DNA from 2 places in the Sphingomonas sp. BK069 genome. Region 1 is predicted to be linked to the other one. Evidence: riboswitches for the same ligand, from Rfam matches in the RefSeq annotation. Region 1 holds a riboswitch; the other holds the start of a gene.
What was found. Region 1 has a riboswitch for glycine ahead of FHY02_RS01585 (L-serine ammonia-lyase). Riboswitches for the same ligand answer to the same signal wherever they lie in the genome.
Positions count from the first base shown of each region.

Region 2: linked by a shared signal. The riboswitch ahead of gcvT (glycine cleavage system aminomethyltransferase GcvT) and the one ahead of FHY02_RS01585 (L-serine ammonia-lyase) in region 1 are both predicted to bind glycine.

Region 1 is NZ_JACHZH010000001.1:316,961-323,962, forward strand. Features, by position in the region: gene FHY02_RS01550 (methyl-accepting chemotaxis protein) at 1-256, opposite strand, end outside; partial or broken gene FHY02_RS23405 (hypothetical protein) at 607-666, opposite strand; gene FHY02_RS01560 (hypothetical protein) at 659-1,351, opposite strand; gene FHY02_RS01565 (tetratricopeptide repeat protein) at 1,758-2,108, shown strand; gene FHY02_RS01570 (NAD(P)/FAD-dependent oxidoreductase) at 2,275-3,528, opposite strand; gene FHY02_RS01575 (biliverdin-producing heme oxygenase) at 3,613-4,215, shown strand; gene FHY02_RS01580 (LLM class flavin-dependent oxidoreductase) at 4,306-5,322, shown strand; glycine riboswitch at 5,388-5,474, shown strand; gene FHY02_RS01585 (L-serine ammonia-lyase) at 5,596-6,975, shown strand.
Region 2 is NZ_JACHZH010000001.1:1,596,426-1,603,427, reverse strand. Features, by position in the region: gene FHY02_RS07720 (PQQ-dependent sugar dehydrogenase) at 256-1,371, shown strand; gene FHY02_RS07715 (MFS transporter) at 1,460-2,662, shown strand; gene FHY02_RS07710 (hypothetical protein) at 2,821-3,084, opposite strand; glycine riboswitch at 3,228-3,330, shown strand; glycine riboswitch at 3,331-3,442, shown strand; gene gcvT (glycine cleavage system aminomethyltransferase GcvT) at 3,495-4,655, shown strand; gene gcvH (glycine cleavage system protein GcvH) at 4,657-5,028, shown strand; gene gcvPA (aminomethyl-transferring glycine dehydrogenase subunit GcvPA) at 5,095-6,453, shown strand; gene gcvPB (aminomethyl-transferring glycine dehydrogenase subunit GcvPB) at 6,450-7,002, shown strand, end outside.

The DNA.
Region 1 (7,002 bases):
GCCCGGCGTCGCCGGCGCGTGCGGCCTCGATCCCGGCGTTGAGCGCGAGCAGGCTGGTCTGAAACGCGAAGCCGTCGATCACGCTGATGATCTCGCCGATCTCGGCGGATGATTGCTCCAGCGCGATCATCGCTTCGGTCGCGCGCCGCACCGTGTTGCCCATCTGCTCGGCGTCGACGCGTGCATCGGCGACCATGGTGTTAGCCACACCCGCGATGTCGGCGGTCTCCTGCACCGTCTGGGTGATCTCGTGCATGGCTGCGGCGGTGGTGGCGAGCGAGGCGGCCTGTCCCTCCGTGCGTCGCGAGAATCGTCCGACGCCGCGCGGAGCGTGTCCGCGCTGGTGGCGAGCTCGGCGGTGCTGCTGCGTACCGTCGCCAGCGCGGCCCCAATCGCCCCCATCGCCACGTTGAGGTCGCCGCCAAGCGTGGCGAATTCGCCCGCCATGGCCTGATCCACCCGTGCGCTGAGATCGCCGTGCGCGAGTGACGCGAGTGTACGACCGATCTGCTCGACGATCTGGCGCGCCTGTTCGCGCTTCGCCGCTTCCGCCAGCGCGAGCTGACGCTGCAGGTCGGCCAACGACTGCGCCATCTGGCCGATCTCGTCGGAGCGGCCTAGCATTGTCACGGTTACCGGCGCGTGCCCCGCAGCGAGCTCATACATGCTCAAGCGCCAGGATAACACTGCGCCGCGTGATGATCAGGCCGGCGACCAAACCACAGCCGGTGAGCAGCAAGACTGCCGCGATCAGCCTGCGGCCGGCCCGTAGCTCGACCGCCTCCGCGTCGGTGCGCAGCGTGCCGGTGCGGGCGGTGAGCGACTCGATCTCGGCGTCGGCGACCCTGGACGCAGCGCGCTCGGCGGGCCGAACCTCGCGATGCAAGCGCCGGAGGGCGCCGTGGCGATCGCCGCGCTGCGCCTGCCGCGCCACCGCCTGAAGTGCGTCGAGCACGCGGTAGGAGAGGGCGAAATAGCCTGGCGGCAGCGTGTTGCCGGCGCCGTGTCGGAGAGTCCGGAGGCCGGCCCGCATCGTGCGCGATCGTGAGGCGAACTTTCGCAGGATGATCGGCAGCTCGGCCGGTTCGTCCTCGGTGACGAGGTTGAGCGCGTCGCGCTGGAGCGAGCGGCTGAGCGACCGGATTTCACTGAGAAGGACCACACGGTCCTGAGTCGTCGCGGCGACAGCGTTGACGTCGTGTACCTGTCGCGCGGCGCACCAGGTGAAGCCGGCCAAGAGCCACAGCAGCGCCAACGCGCCGAGGAGTGGCGTGAGCAGGCGGGCGGTGACGCTGCGTTTCAGCAGATTGTCTCGATGCCGGTCGTGCGGTGATGTTGCGGGAAGGGACATGCCGGTGGATGAGGATGAGAATGTCACGAGCGGGTCCGTTCGGTTGGTCTCTTTCTCCGCGCGCTAGCTTTCCGGTCGATCTGGGGCAAATGGCTGTGAAGCTCATGTTGATAATGACGTTATGGAACGATGACTTCGATTTTCCATCAAAATGCGACCTGCCTTTCAGTATCGCGTCCGGGCTGTGACATAATTAAGAAGGGCGGGCATTCTCTAGTTACTTGGTTAAGCTGGACTCGCGACACGGAGGGTCGATCAGCTTGCACCGCGCTCACTTACCCATTTCAGTGATTACAAGAGGCGGGCGCCCCGCGCAGATCCCGTTGCATGGCTGTCAGAAAAGTGACATGATGCTGTCACAAAAACGTAACCGGGACAACTGTCCGGGGACATAGGAGATAGGATCATGCGCACCTCGGGATGGGTCGCCGTCGCCACGCTCGTCGCGCTCGTGGCCGGACCCGCGGCCGCCAAGGACCGGGTCGGCTACCAAGCGATCTCGGCCGGCAGCCTCGCTGAGGCGGAGCAGACGATCGACGCGGAGCGCGCGATCTTCCCGACCCGCCCCGAGCTGATGCTCAATCTCGCCGCCGTGTACGCGCGGACCGGACGGGTCACGCAGGCGCGCTCGCTCTATGGCCAGGTGCTGGATCAGGAGCCTGTCGCGATGGACCTGGCGGATGGCAGCGTGCAATCCTCGCACGCGCTCGCACAGCGCGGCCTGTCACGTCTGGGGTCGACGATCGCCTCGCGCTGACCCGCTGCTCACGTGTGCCCGTGGCGGCAAAATTACAGTAGTTACCGGTGCGCAACAGTCACGGCGGGTGTGTCGAGCGTTCTGCGACGACAACGGCATCTATCAGCGGAGCAGGGGCGCAAGCGCGCGCTCGCCTATCGTGGTCGGTTGATCGTACCGAAGGCGGTCACAGTGGGATCGCGGTATCTGCCAATACCGCTGGATCGATGCGGGCGCCCGCGCTGACCAGGGCTTTCCCGCGGGCGAAATCGCGCACCGCATTGACGCAATCCAGCGCGATCACCCGGCCGGCGCGGCGATAGATCACGCTGAAGCGGCGGTTCGCCGGTGCGCCACGAACGATCGCCTCGTCGTGCCCGGCGGAGAGTCCGACCGTCTGAAGCCGCAGGTCATATTGGTTCGACCAGAACCACGGCACCGCCGCGTACGGCTCGTCGGTTCCGGTCAGGTGTTTGGCCACGGTGCCGGCCTGGTCGGTCGCGTTCTGGACCGACTCGAGCCGCACCAGGGCACCGCCAGCGTAGGCGTTGCGGTGCGCGGCGGCATCGCCGATCGCGTAGACGTCGGGGAGGCTGGTACGGCAGAGCGGGTCGACGATCACGCCGTCACCGCCCTCGGCGCCGGCGGCGAGCAGCGGTGCCACGGCGGGGATCAGGCCGATGCCGACGATCACCATCTCCGCCGGGATCCGTTCGCCGTCGCCGAGGCGCACGCCCGCTGACGCACCGTCGCTCGCGACGACCGACTCCACCTCCGCGCCGAGTCGCACGTCGACTCCGTGCGCGCGATGCTCGGCCGCGTAGACGTCAGCGAGCGCGGCGCCGGCGACGCGGGCGAGCAGGCGCTCGCGCGCCTCGATCACGGTGACCTGGCGGCCCAGCGCGGTCAGTACTGCCGCCGCTTCCAGCCCGACATAGCCGCCGCCGACCACCGCGACTCGTTCCACGCGCGACAGTTCGGCGATCATGCGATCGACGTCGGCGCGGCAGCGGACGGTGTGGACACCCGCCAGGTCGTGGCCCTCGCAGGCGAGCCGTCGCGCGCTGCCCCCCGCCGCCCAGATCAATCGATGGTAGTCGATCACACGACCGTCCCCGAGGGTCACATGCCGCGCCGAGGCGTCGACCGCGACCACCGCCCGTCCCAGCAGCAGCGTGATGTCGCGCTCGTGCCAGAAGGTGGCAGGACGGATGAGCATGCGTTCGAACGCGCGCTCACCGGCCAGATACTCCTTCGAGAGCGGCGGGCGCTCGTAAGGGAGCTCGGGCTCGGCGCCGATCAGCAAGATGGTGCCATCGAAGCCGCGCTGGCGCAGCGCCGCGGCGGCCGCCGCGCCGCCGTGGCCGGCGCCGACGATCACCACGTCATAGCGCTGCCTGTCGTTCCGTTCGCCGTCGCCCACGCCTGCCTCCTCGTCCATGGCCGGCGTCCCGCATGCGGGATGCAGCGCGCGGGTGGCAAGCGCGCGTTGCGTTCGTCACCACGCGGGTGCTAGCCGCGGTGGGTGACGACATCGCCCGCATCGCCTGAGCCGTTCCCGACGCGCACGCAGCGCCTCCGCTCCGCCACCGACGTGGCGCACCGTCGACTCGATGATACGATCATGGCGCTCGACCCTTTCGGCGATCGCTCGCGGTACGCGCGCCTGCTCGCGATCCACCGCGACTTCCACGCGCTGATCGCGCCGCTCTACGCCGCACCGAGCCTCGCCGCGCTAATCCCCGACCTGGCCGCCCGCGCGCGCCTCTCGGCGGTGGAGCAGGATGCCGCCGACCTCCACGTCCCGCTCGCGCCGCCGCCGCCGCCGCGCTTTGCCGCCGAAGTCGCGCCGGACCGCGGCACCGCGATCGGCTGGCTCTATGTCGCCGAGGGGTCGAGCCTGGGCGCGGCGATCCTGCTCAAGGCGGCGATGACGCTGGGCCTCGGGCCAACCTTCGGCGCGCGCCACCTCGCCGGCCATGCCGACGGCCGCGCGCGCCACTGGCGCAGCTTCACCGCGGCGGTGGACGCGGTCGCCCTGTCGGCCGGGGAGGAGGAGCGCGCGGAAGAGGGCGCGCGCGAGGCGTTCGACGCGGTCGCCGCGCTGGTGCGACGCGCCGCGCCGTAACGCACCGTTTCGTTTCGCCGCGCTTGCCAGCGTCCGCCCGCGCCGCCACCTCCTCCCGGTAGCGAGGCGCCGACGGCGCGGGAGTAGCACATGAAGAAGATCGGTTTCCTGTCGTTCGGCCATTGGTCGCCGACGGCGCAGTCGGCGACGCGCTCGGCCAGCGACGTGCTGTTGCAGTCGATCGAACTGGCTGAGGCGGCCGAGCAGCTCGGCGTCGACGGCGCTTACTATCGCGTCCACCATTTCGCACGGCAGCTCGCCTCGCCGTTCCCGCTGCTCGCTGCCGTGGGGGCCCGCACCAAGCGGATCGAGATCGGCACCGGCGTGATCGACATGCGCTACGAGAACCCATTCTACATGGCGGAGGATTCGGGTGCGGCCGACCTGATCGCGGGCGGGCGGCTCCAGCTCGGCATCAGCCGCGGCTCGCCCGAGCAGGTGATCGAGGGGTGGCGCTACTTCGGTTATGCGCCGGGCGAGGGCGAGAGTGACGCCGACATGGGGCGCCGTCACGCCGAGGTCTATCTCGAGCTGCTGAAGGGCGAGGGGTTCGCCCAGCCCAACCCGCGGCCGATGTTCCCCAACCCGCCGGGGCTGCTGCGGCTCGAGCCGCACCCGGCGGGGCTGCGGCGACGCATCTGGTGGGGCTCGGCGTCGGACTCGACCGCGGTCTGGGCGGCGCGGCAGGGGATGAACCTGCAGAGTTCGACGCTGAAGAAGGACGAGAGCGGCGAGCCGTTCCATGTCCAGCAGGCGCGCCAGATTCGCGCCTATCGCGCGGCCTGGGCCGAGGCGGGACACGACTGGGCGCCGCGCGTCTCGGTGTCGCGCTCGATCTTCGCGCTCGTCGACGATTGGGACCGCGCCTATTTCGGCCAGGCCGGCGGCGACGATCAGGTCGGCGTGATCGACGCCATGCGCGCGGTGTTCGGCCGCTCCTACGCCGCCGAGCCGGACCGCCTCGTCGAGCAGCTGCGCGCCGACGAGGCGATCGCCGAGGCGGACACGCTGCTGCTCACCGTGCCCAACCAGCTCGGCGTGGACTATAACGCGCACGTGCTCGAGGCGATCATGACTCATGTCGCGCCGGCGCTCGGCTGGCGCTGACCCACTCCGACGAGACGCGCGTGCCGCGGTGGCTTGACCGTTACGGCAGGGTGCGGGATAGCGTGCGCGTCGACGTGGGAGAGACCGGGCAGATCCGGCACCGAAGGAGCAACCGCCCCGGAAACTCTCAGGTAAAAGGACCCGCCGGCGCCAACATCTGGAGAGAGGCGCGGCGACGCGTCCGCCGACGGGATAGCGATCTCAGGCACAAGGGACAGAGGGGCATGGGCCGCGGCGAGCGGTCGGGGAGAGCGCGTGCCGACCGAGTCCCAGATGCTGCCGCTCGATCGCGGCGCGACACGCCCGATCAGCGTGGCCGAGCTGTTCACGATCGGCGTTGGCCCATCGAGCTCGCACACGGTCGGGCCGATGCGCGCCGCGCACGACTTCGCCGAGCGCGCCATCGCGGGCGAGCGCGCGCCGCGTCATGTCAGCTGCGCGCTGTACGGCTCGCTCGCGCTGACCGGGCGCGGCCACGCCACCGACACGGCGACGCTGCTCGGGCTGGCGGGCTGGTTGCCCGAGCGGCTCGACCCCGACACCGCGCCCGCGATCGTCGCCGCGGTCCGGGAGACCAAGCGGCTCTCGCTCGGCGGTGCGCGGACGATCGCGTTCGACGCGGAGGACGACCTCGTCTTCCACCCGCGCACGTTCCTGCCGCAGCACCCCAACGGCATGTGCTTCACCGCGACCTATGACGATGGCGCGACGCTGGAGGAGACCTATTTCTCGATCGGCGGGGGCGCGATCCTGCGGCTCGGCGCGCCGCCGCTCGCGCACAATATCGCGGTGGCGCATCCTTTCTCGTCGAGCGCCGAGCTGCTGGTGCGCTGCGAGGAGACCCGGCTCAGCATCGGCGCGCTCGTCCGCGCCAACGAGGAGGCATGGCGCTCGCCCGCGGAGAGCGACGCCTTCCTCGACTCAGTGCGCGACGCGATGAGCGCCTGTATCGACCGCGGCATCGCGCAGGAAGGCACGCTGCCGGGCGGGCTGCGGGTGCGCCGCCGCGCGCGGGCGCTGCACGAGTCCCTGTCGCGGTGCGGCCCGGAGGATCGCCCCGCCGCGGTGTTCGAGTGGGTCAGCCTGTGGGCGATCGCGGTGAACGAGGAGAATGCCGCGGGCGGCCGTGTCGTCACCGCGCCGACCAACGGCGCGGCGGGCGTGCTGCCCGCGGTGCTGCGCTACTACGAAGAACTCGTGCCGGGTGCGACGCGGGCCGGCGCGCGTCACTTCCTCTACACCGCCGCGGCGATCGGCATGCTGTATAAGAAGCGCGCCTCGATCTCGGCCGCCGAGATGGGGTGCCAGGGCGAGGTCGGCGTCGCCTGCTCGATGGCGGCAGGCGCGCTCGCCGCGGTGCTGGGCGGCACCGACCGGCAGGTGGAGAATGCCGCCGAGATCGGCATGGAGCACAATCTCGGGCTCACCTGCGACCCGATCGCCGGGCTGGTCCAGATCCCGTGCATCGAGCGCAACACGATGGGTGCGGTCAAGGCGATCAACGCCGCCTATCTCGCGCTGCGCGGCGACGGCAGTCACGTCGTCAGCCTCGACGCGGTGATCGAAACGATGCGACAGACCGGCGAGGACATGCGCAGCCAGTATAAGGAGACCAGCCTCGGCGGTCTGGCCGTGAATGTGGTCGAGTGCTGACAAGGGGCGGAGTCCGCGCTGACCTCC
Region 2 (7,002 bases), 1.3 Mb from region 1:
TTGCCGCCGCGGAGCGAGCCCCGCAGCCCCTTGCACCTCGCGATGTAAGAGAAAGCAACGCGGATATAGCGGCCTCCCCGCGCGGTCGCAAGCGGCAGGGTGGTGTACGGACAAAATCGCGCGCGCCGACAGCGGCCGCGGCGATCGTGTAACTAAATGTGGCCATGTCGCTCGAGGCTTTCAGCGCACGCGCGCGTCCGGCTAGGCAGGGCCAAGGCCGGGCGACGCTGTCCTCCGGCGCAGGGGAGATACGCCATGATCAGCCGTCGCATCGCCACGACACTCGCCGCCGCGCCGCTGGCCTATGCCGCGCCGACCCTCGCCCAGACGACGCCGCCCTTTACGATCACGCCGGTGGCCGACTTCGACTCGCCTTGGGCGATGACCTTCCTGCCGGACGGCCGCATGCTGGTCACCGAGAGGGCTGGACAGCTGCTGCTGGTCGCCGCCGACGGCGCGACGCGGCGTACGGTCGCGACGCTGCCGGTCAGCGCGGCGGGGCAGGGGGGGCTGATGGACGTGGTGCTCGCCCCCGATTTCGCGCGCAGCCACCGCGTCTATCTGAGTTACTCGGCGGCCGGACAAAGCGGCAAGGGCGTGGTGCTCGCGCGCGGCACGCTCGCGGGGGCGGCGGGGGCGGAGCAGCTGTCCGGTGTCGAGACGCTCTACCGCGCCACCCCGCTGGTGGACGGTGACGGCCATTTCTCGGGCCGGATCGCTTTCTCCCCCGACGGCCAGCATCTGTTCTTCACCGCGGGCGAGCGGCAGAAGTTCACGCCTGCGCAGGACAAGCAGGCGGCGCTCGGCAAGGTGCTGCGGCTCACCCCGGACGGCCGGCCTGCGCCCGGCAACCCGCTCGCGGCGCAGGGCTTCCTCCCCGAGGTGTGGAGCTACGGCCACCGCAACCTGCTCGGCCTCGCGTTCGATCGCGCGGGTCGCCTATGGGAGCAGGAGATGGGCCCCAAGGGCGGCGACGAGGTCAACCTGATCCTGCCGGGACGCAACTACGGGTGGCCGAACGCCTCCAACGGCACGCACTATGACGGCCGCGACATCCCCGATCATCGCGCCGGCGACGGTTATGAGGCGCCCAAGGTGTGGTGGAACCCGTCGATCTCGCCCGGCGGGCTGATGATCTACTCGGGCGGCTTGTTCCCGCAGTGGCGCGGCGACGCCTTCATCGGGGGGCTCTCGTCCAAGTCGCTGCTGCGCGTTCACCTCGACGGCACCTCAGCGGGCAAGGGCGACCAGTGGGACATGGGCGCGCGCATCCGCGAGGTGGAGCAGGGGCCGGACGGGGCGATCTGGGTGCTCGAGGACGGCGGCGAGAAGGGGCAGGGACGCTTGCTGAAGCTGACGCCACCGGCGTGAGCGTCGTCGTGCCGGCGCGCTGATCCCTTGACGCTGCACTGCACAATCGCCAGCTGAGCCGGTACAGCATCGCAACCGGGGAAATAACATGGCGACCGCCGTCGCCGACGTGCGCCACGCGCCCGTCGGGCTGATCCATCTGTCGCTCGCGGTCGGCGGCTTCGCGATCGGCACCACCGAGTTCGCGACGATGAGCCTGCTGCCCGACATGGCGCGGAGCCTGCACGTCGACGCGCCCACCGCGGGCCATGTCATCAGCGCCTATGCGCTGGGCGTGGTGGTCGGCGCGCCGACGCTGGCGGTGCTCGGCGCGCGGATGGCGCGCCGCACGCTGCTGATCGCGCTCATGACGCTGTTCGCGGTAGGCAACCTGCTTTCGGCGTTGGCGCCGAGCTACGCGACGATGATGCTGGCGCGCTTCGTGGCGGGGCTGCCGCACGGCGCCTATTTCGGCATCGCGATGCTGGTCGCCGCTTCGCTGGTGGAGCAGCGCAAGCGCACCCAGGCGGTGGCGCGCGTGATGCTCGGGCTGACCGTGGCGACGATCGTGGGCGTGCCGCTCGCCAACTTTATGGGACAGGTGCTCGGCTGGCGGTCGTGCTTCGTGGTCGTGACGGCGCTCGCGGCGTTGACCGCAACGCTGGTCGCTGCCTTTGCGCCCCGCGACCGCGGCGACCCCGCCGCCAGCCCGCTGCGCGAACTCGGTGCGTTGCGCCGTGCGCAGGTCTGGCTCACGCTCGGCATCGGCGCGATCGGCTTTGGCGGCATGTTCGCGGTCTATACCTATCTTGCCGACACGATGGCGGCGGTGACGCAGGTCGGGCCGCGGCTGGTACCGTTCGCGCTGATGAGCTTCGGCGTGGGCATGACGCTGGGCAACATTGTCGTGCCGCGCTTCGCCGATCGCGCGCTGCTGCCCACCGCGGCGGCGGTGCTGGTGTGGGCGCTTGTCGCGCTGCTGCTGTGGCCGCTGGCGGCGCCGCATCTCTGGTCGGTGCTGCTGGCGATGTTCGCGATCGGCGTGAGCGGCGCGCTCGGCAGTGTGCTCCAGACCCGGCTGATGGACGTGGCGGGCGACGCGCAGGCGCTGGCGGCGGCGCTCAATCACTCGGCGTTCAACACCGCCAACGCGCTGGGGCCGTGGCTCGGCGGGATGGTGATCGCGGCGGGCTATGGCTGGACCTCGACGGGCTATGTCGGGGCGGCGCTGGCGGTGTGTGGGCTGGCGGTGCTGGGCGTGTCGGCGGCGGTGGAGCGATCGTCCGCCAGAAGAACACTGGCCCGCGCTTGACGGCGAGCAGCGACGGATCACCTCCCCCCGTCGCACCTGGCCACTAAGCACCGGGAACGACGGCTTGGCGTCAGTGAGCGCCTGTTGTTGGGCCGGCGTCTCAGCCCAGCGCGGTCAGGTGGCGATCAGATCGCCCGCGGTCGCGTCTGACGCCGTTCTCACATCACGATACCCGGTTTCGCCTCCGCGATCGCGGCGAGCACCATCCGCTCCCACACCGCGACATCGCCCGCCGCCGCCATCGCCGGGCTCGGCGCGCGCAGCGTGTGGAGCACCGCGATCGCGTCGTCGCGATAGTCCTTCCATGTCGCCTCGACCTGCGCAGAGGCCGACTCAGACTGGCCGTGTCCGTTGGCGCTGAGATGCTGACCGGCGAGGACGCGCGCGATGCGGTCGACGGCGGGTGAGGTGGCGGTGTCCATGCGAGTTGCTCCTTCTCCTGTGGTGCAAACGTCTTAGCACGGGCGCGGCTCCGACGCGCGGCGACCGTCGCGCGCCGCGAACGCGATTGACTCGGGCGGCGCTTGCCGTAGAGCGGCGACACGTCGATGCCGGGCGACCGGCATGGGCAGGCGCGGGAGAGTGCGGCGGGCCTTGCAGGCCGGTAGCCGCCGCCGAAGGAGCAACCACCCCGGAATCTCTCAGGCAGCAGGGACCGCGCCGGCCTTCATCGACGCTCTGGAAAGCGGCGGCGCATGTCTCGGGCAGGCGCCTCCCACCGAAGGGGTAACCCGCGCGTGCGCGGGGAAAGCTCTCAGGTCCCGTGACAGAGGGGGAAACGGATCAGGCCGGGTGACCGGCGCGATTCGCCCTCGCACGCACGGACATGATGATGAGCGACTCCGTTCCCCCATCGACCGACCTCCCGAGCGACGACGAGCTCGAGCCGATCGAGATCCTCGCCCTCCCGCTCGACTCCTGGCACCGCCAGCGCGGCGCGCGCATGGTCGAGTTCGCCGGCTACCACATGCCCGTCCAGTATGAGGGCATCATGGCCGAGCATCTGTGGACGCGCGAGCATGCCGGGCTGTTCGACGTCAGCCACATGGGCCAGCTCGGCATCACGGGGTCGAACGTCGCCGCCGCGCTCGAGGCGCTGATGCCCGCGGCGATCAGCGACGCGCCGCTCAACAAGGCGCGCTACTCGCTGCTGCTCGACGACCAGGGCGGCGTGCTCGACGACCTGATGCTGACGCCGCAGGCCGAGGACCGCGTCTACATGGTCGTCAACGGCGCGACCAAATACGACGACGTCGCGCACATGATCGAGCGTCTGCCCGACGAGATCACACTCAACCTGATGGAGGAGCATGCGCTGCTCGCGGTGCAGGGGCCGGAGGCGGTCGCCGCGGTGGCGCGGCTGATCCCCGGCGTCGACGCCATGGTGTTCATGCAGGCGGGCGCGTTCGACTGGCAGGGTCACGAGCTGTGGATCAGCCGCTCGGGCTATACCGGCGAGGACGGCGTCGAGATCTCGGTTCCCGCCGAGGCGGCGGTGGCGCTTGCCGACGCGCTGGTGGCGCAGCCCGAGATCAAGCCGATCGGCCTCGGCGCCCGCGACTCGCTGCGGCTCGAGGCGGGGCTGCCGCTGTACGGCCACGACCTCGATCCCACCACCACGCCGGTGATGGCTGACCTCGGCTTCGCGCTGGCCAAGCGCCGCCGCGAGGCCGCCGACTTCCCCGGCGCCGCGCGCGTGCTCGCCGAGCGTGAGGCGGGACCGGCGCTGCGCCGCGTCGGGCTGCTCGTCGAGGGGCGCCAGCCGGTGCGCGAGGGTGCGACCGTGGTCGACGATGGCGGCGCTACCGTCGGCCGCGTCACCAGCGGCGGCTTCGCGCCGACCGTCGGGGCGCCGATCGCCATGGCCTATGTTCCCGCGGCGCTCGCCGCGCCCGGCACCAGCGTGACGCTGTCGCAGCGCGGCAAGCCGCACCGCGCGACCGTCACCGGGATGCCGTTCGTTCCCCACCGTTACTTCCGAGGAGTGAAGTGAGATGAGCCGATATTTCACCGAGGATCACGAGTGGATCGAGGTCGAGGGCCAGACCGGCACGGTCGGCATCAGCGACTATGCGCAGGGCCAGCTCGGCGACATCGTCTTCGTCGAGGCGCCGGACTCGGGTCGTAGCCTGAGCAAGGGCGACGAGGCGGCGGTGGTCGAGAGCGTCAAGGCCGCGTCGGACGTCTATGCGCCCGTGTCGGGCACGGTGACCGAGGGCAATCCCGCGCTCGCCGACGAGCCGTCGCTGGTCAATTCGGATCCCGAGGGCGAGGGCTGGTTCTTCAAGCTGACGCTCAGCGATCCGAGCGAGCTCGAGGCGCTGATGGACGAGACCGCCTACGCCGCCTTCGTCGCTAAATTGTGATGTGACGCCCCTCCCGCGCGGGAGGGGCGGAACCCCTCCCCGAGGGGAGGCGGGAGAGACCAGACCATGCGCTACCTTCCTCTCACTCCGTCCGACCGCGGCGACATGCTCGCGGTGATCGGCGCCTCCTCGATCGACGACCTGTTCGTCGACGTGCCCGAGTCCGCGCGGCTCGACGGCCCCGTGCGCGACCTGCCGCTCCACGCCAGCGAGCTGGCGGTCGAGCGCCACATGACCGCGCTGGCGCGCAGGAACACCGTCGCGGGCGAGGTGCCCTTCTTCCTCGGCGCCGGCGCCTATCGCCACCACGTGCCGGCCTCGGTCGATCATCTGATCCAGCGCGGCGAGTTCCTCACCGCCTACACGCCCTATCAGCCCGAGATCGCGCAGGGCACGCTGCAGATGCTGTTCGAGTTCCAGACGCAGGTCGCGCGCCTGCTCGGGACCGACGTGGCCAACGCCAGCATGTACGACGGCTCGACCGCCTGCTGGGAGGCGATCGGCATGGCGCGGCGGATCACGCGGCGCGGCAAGGCGCTGCTCTCGTCCGGGCTGCACCCGCATTACGTGTCGGTCGCCAAGACCATGGCGCGCTACACCGGCGACCTGCTCGAGACCGGCGCGCCCGCGCTGACCGCGGAGACCGACGTCGACCAGCTGATCGCTGCGATCGACGCGGACACCTCGTGCGTCGTCGTGCAATATCCCGATATCCTCGGTCGCGTCGCGGACCTGACGCCGCTCGCCGAGGCCTGCCAGGCGAACAAGGCGCTGCTGATCGCGGTGGTGACCGAGCCGGTCGCGCTGGGGGCGCTGCGCGCGCCGGGCGAGATGGGCGCGGACATCGTTGTCGGCGAGGGGCAGTCGCTCGGCGTCGGGCTCCAGTTCGGCGGCCCATACGTCGGGCTGTTCGGTTGCAAGGACAAATATGTCCGCCAGATGCCCGGCCGACTGTGCGGCGAGACCGTCGACGCCGACGGGCGCCGCGGCTTCGTGCTGACGCTCTCGACGCGCGAGCAACATATCCGCCGCGAGAAGGCGACCAGCAACATCTGCACCAACTCGGGCCTGTGTGCGCTGGCCTTCTCGATCCACATGACCCTGCTGGGCGAGGCGGGGCTGCGCCGGCTCGCCGGGATCAACCACGCGACCGCGTGCCGCGCCGCCGACCGGCTCGCGCGCGTGCCCGGCGTGCGCGTGATCAACGACGCCTTCTTCAACGAGTTCACGCTCGACCTCGGGCAGGAAGCGCGGCCGGTGGTGCGCACGCTGGCAGAGCGCGGCGTGCTCGCGGGCGTGTCGCTCGGGCGGCTCTACCCGGGCGAGGCGGCGTTGGAGAACGGCCTGGTGGTGGCGGTGACCGAGACGGTGACCGACGAGGATATCGAGGCGCTGGCGACGGCGCTGACGGAGGTGCTGGCATGACGATCAACCAGAGCGGCTGGAAGCCGACCGCGCCCGCGGGCCGCGGCGACGCGGCGGGTGCGACCTTCACCGGCAACAAGGCGCTGATGCTGGAGGAGCCGCTGATCTTCGAGATCGGCGACGACCAGACGACGGGCGTCGATTTCGCCGCGGGTGACGTGGCGGGCTCGCGGCTGGGTGGCCTGACGCGCAAGGACCCGATCGGGCTGCCGGGCCTGTCAGAGCCCGAGACGGTGCGCCACTATACGCGGCTGAGCCGGCAGAATTACGCGATCGATCTCGGCCTCTTCCCGCTCGGCTCGTGCACGATGAAGCACAATCCGCGGCTCAACGAGAAGATGGCGCGGCTGCCGGGCTTCGCCGACGTCCACCCGCTCCAGCCGATCGACACGGTGCAAGGCGCGCTGGAGGTGATCCACCAGCTCGCCCACTGGCTCGTCACGCTCACCGGCATGCACTCGGTGGCGATGAGCCCCAAGGCGGGCGCGCACGGCGAGCTGTGCGGCATCCTTGCGATCAAGGCGGCGCTGAAGAAGCGCGGCGAGGGGC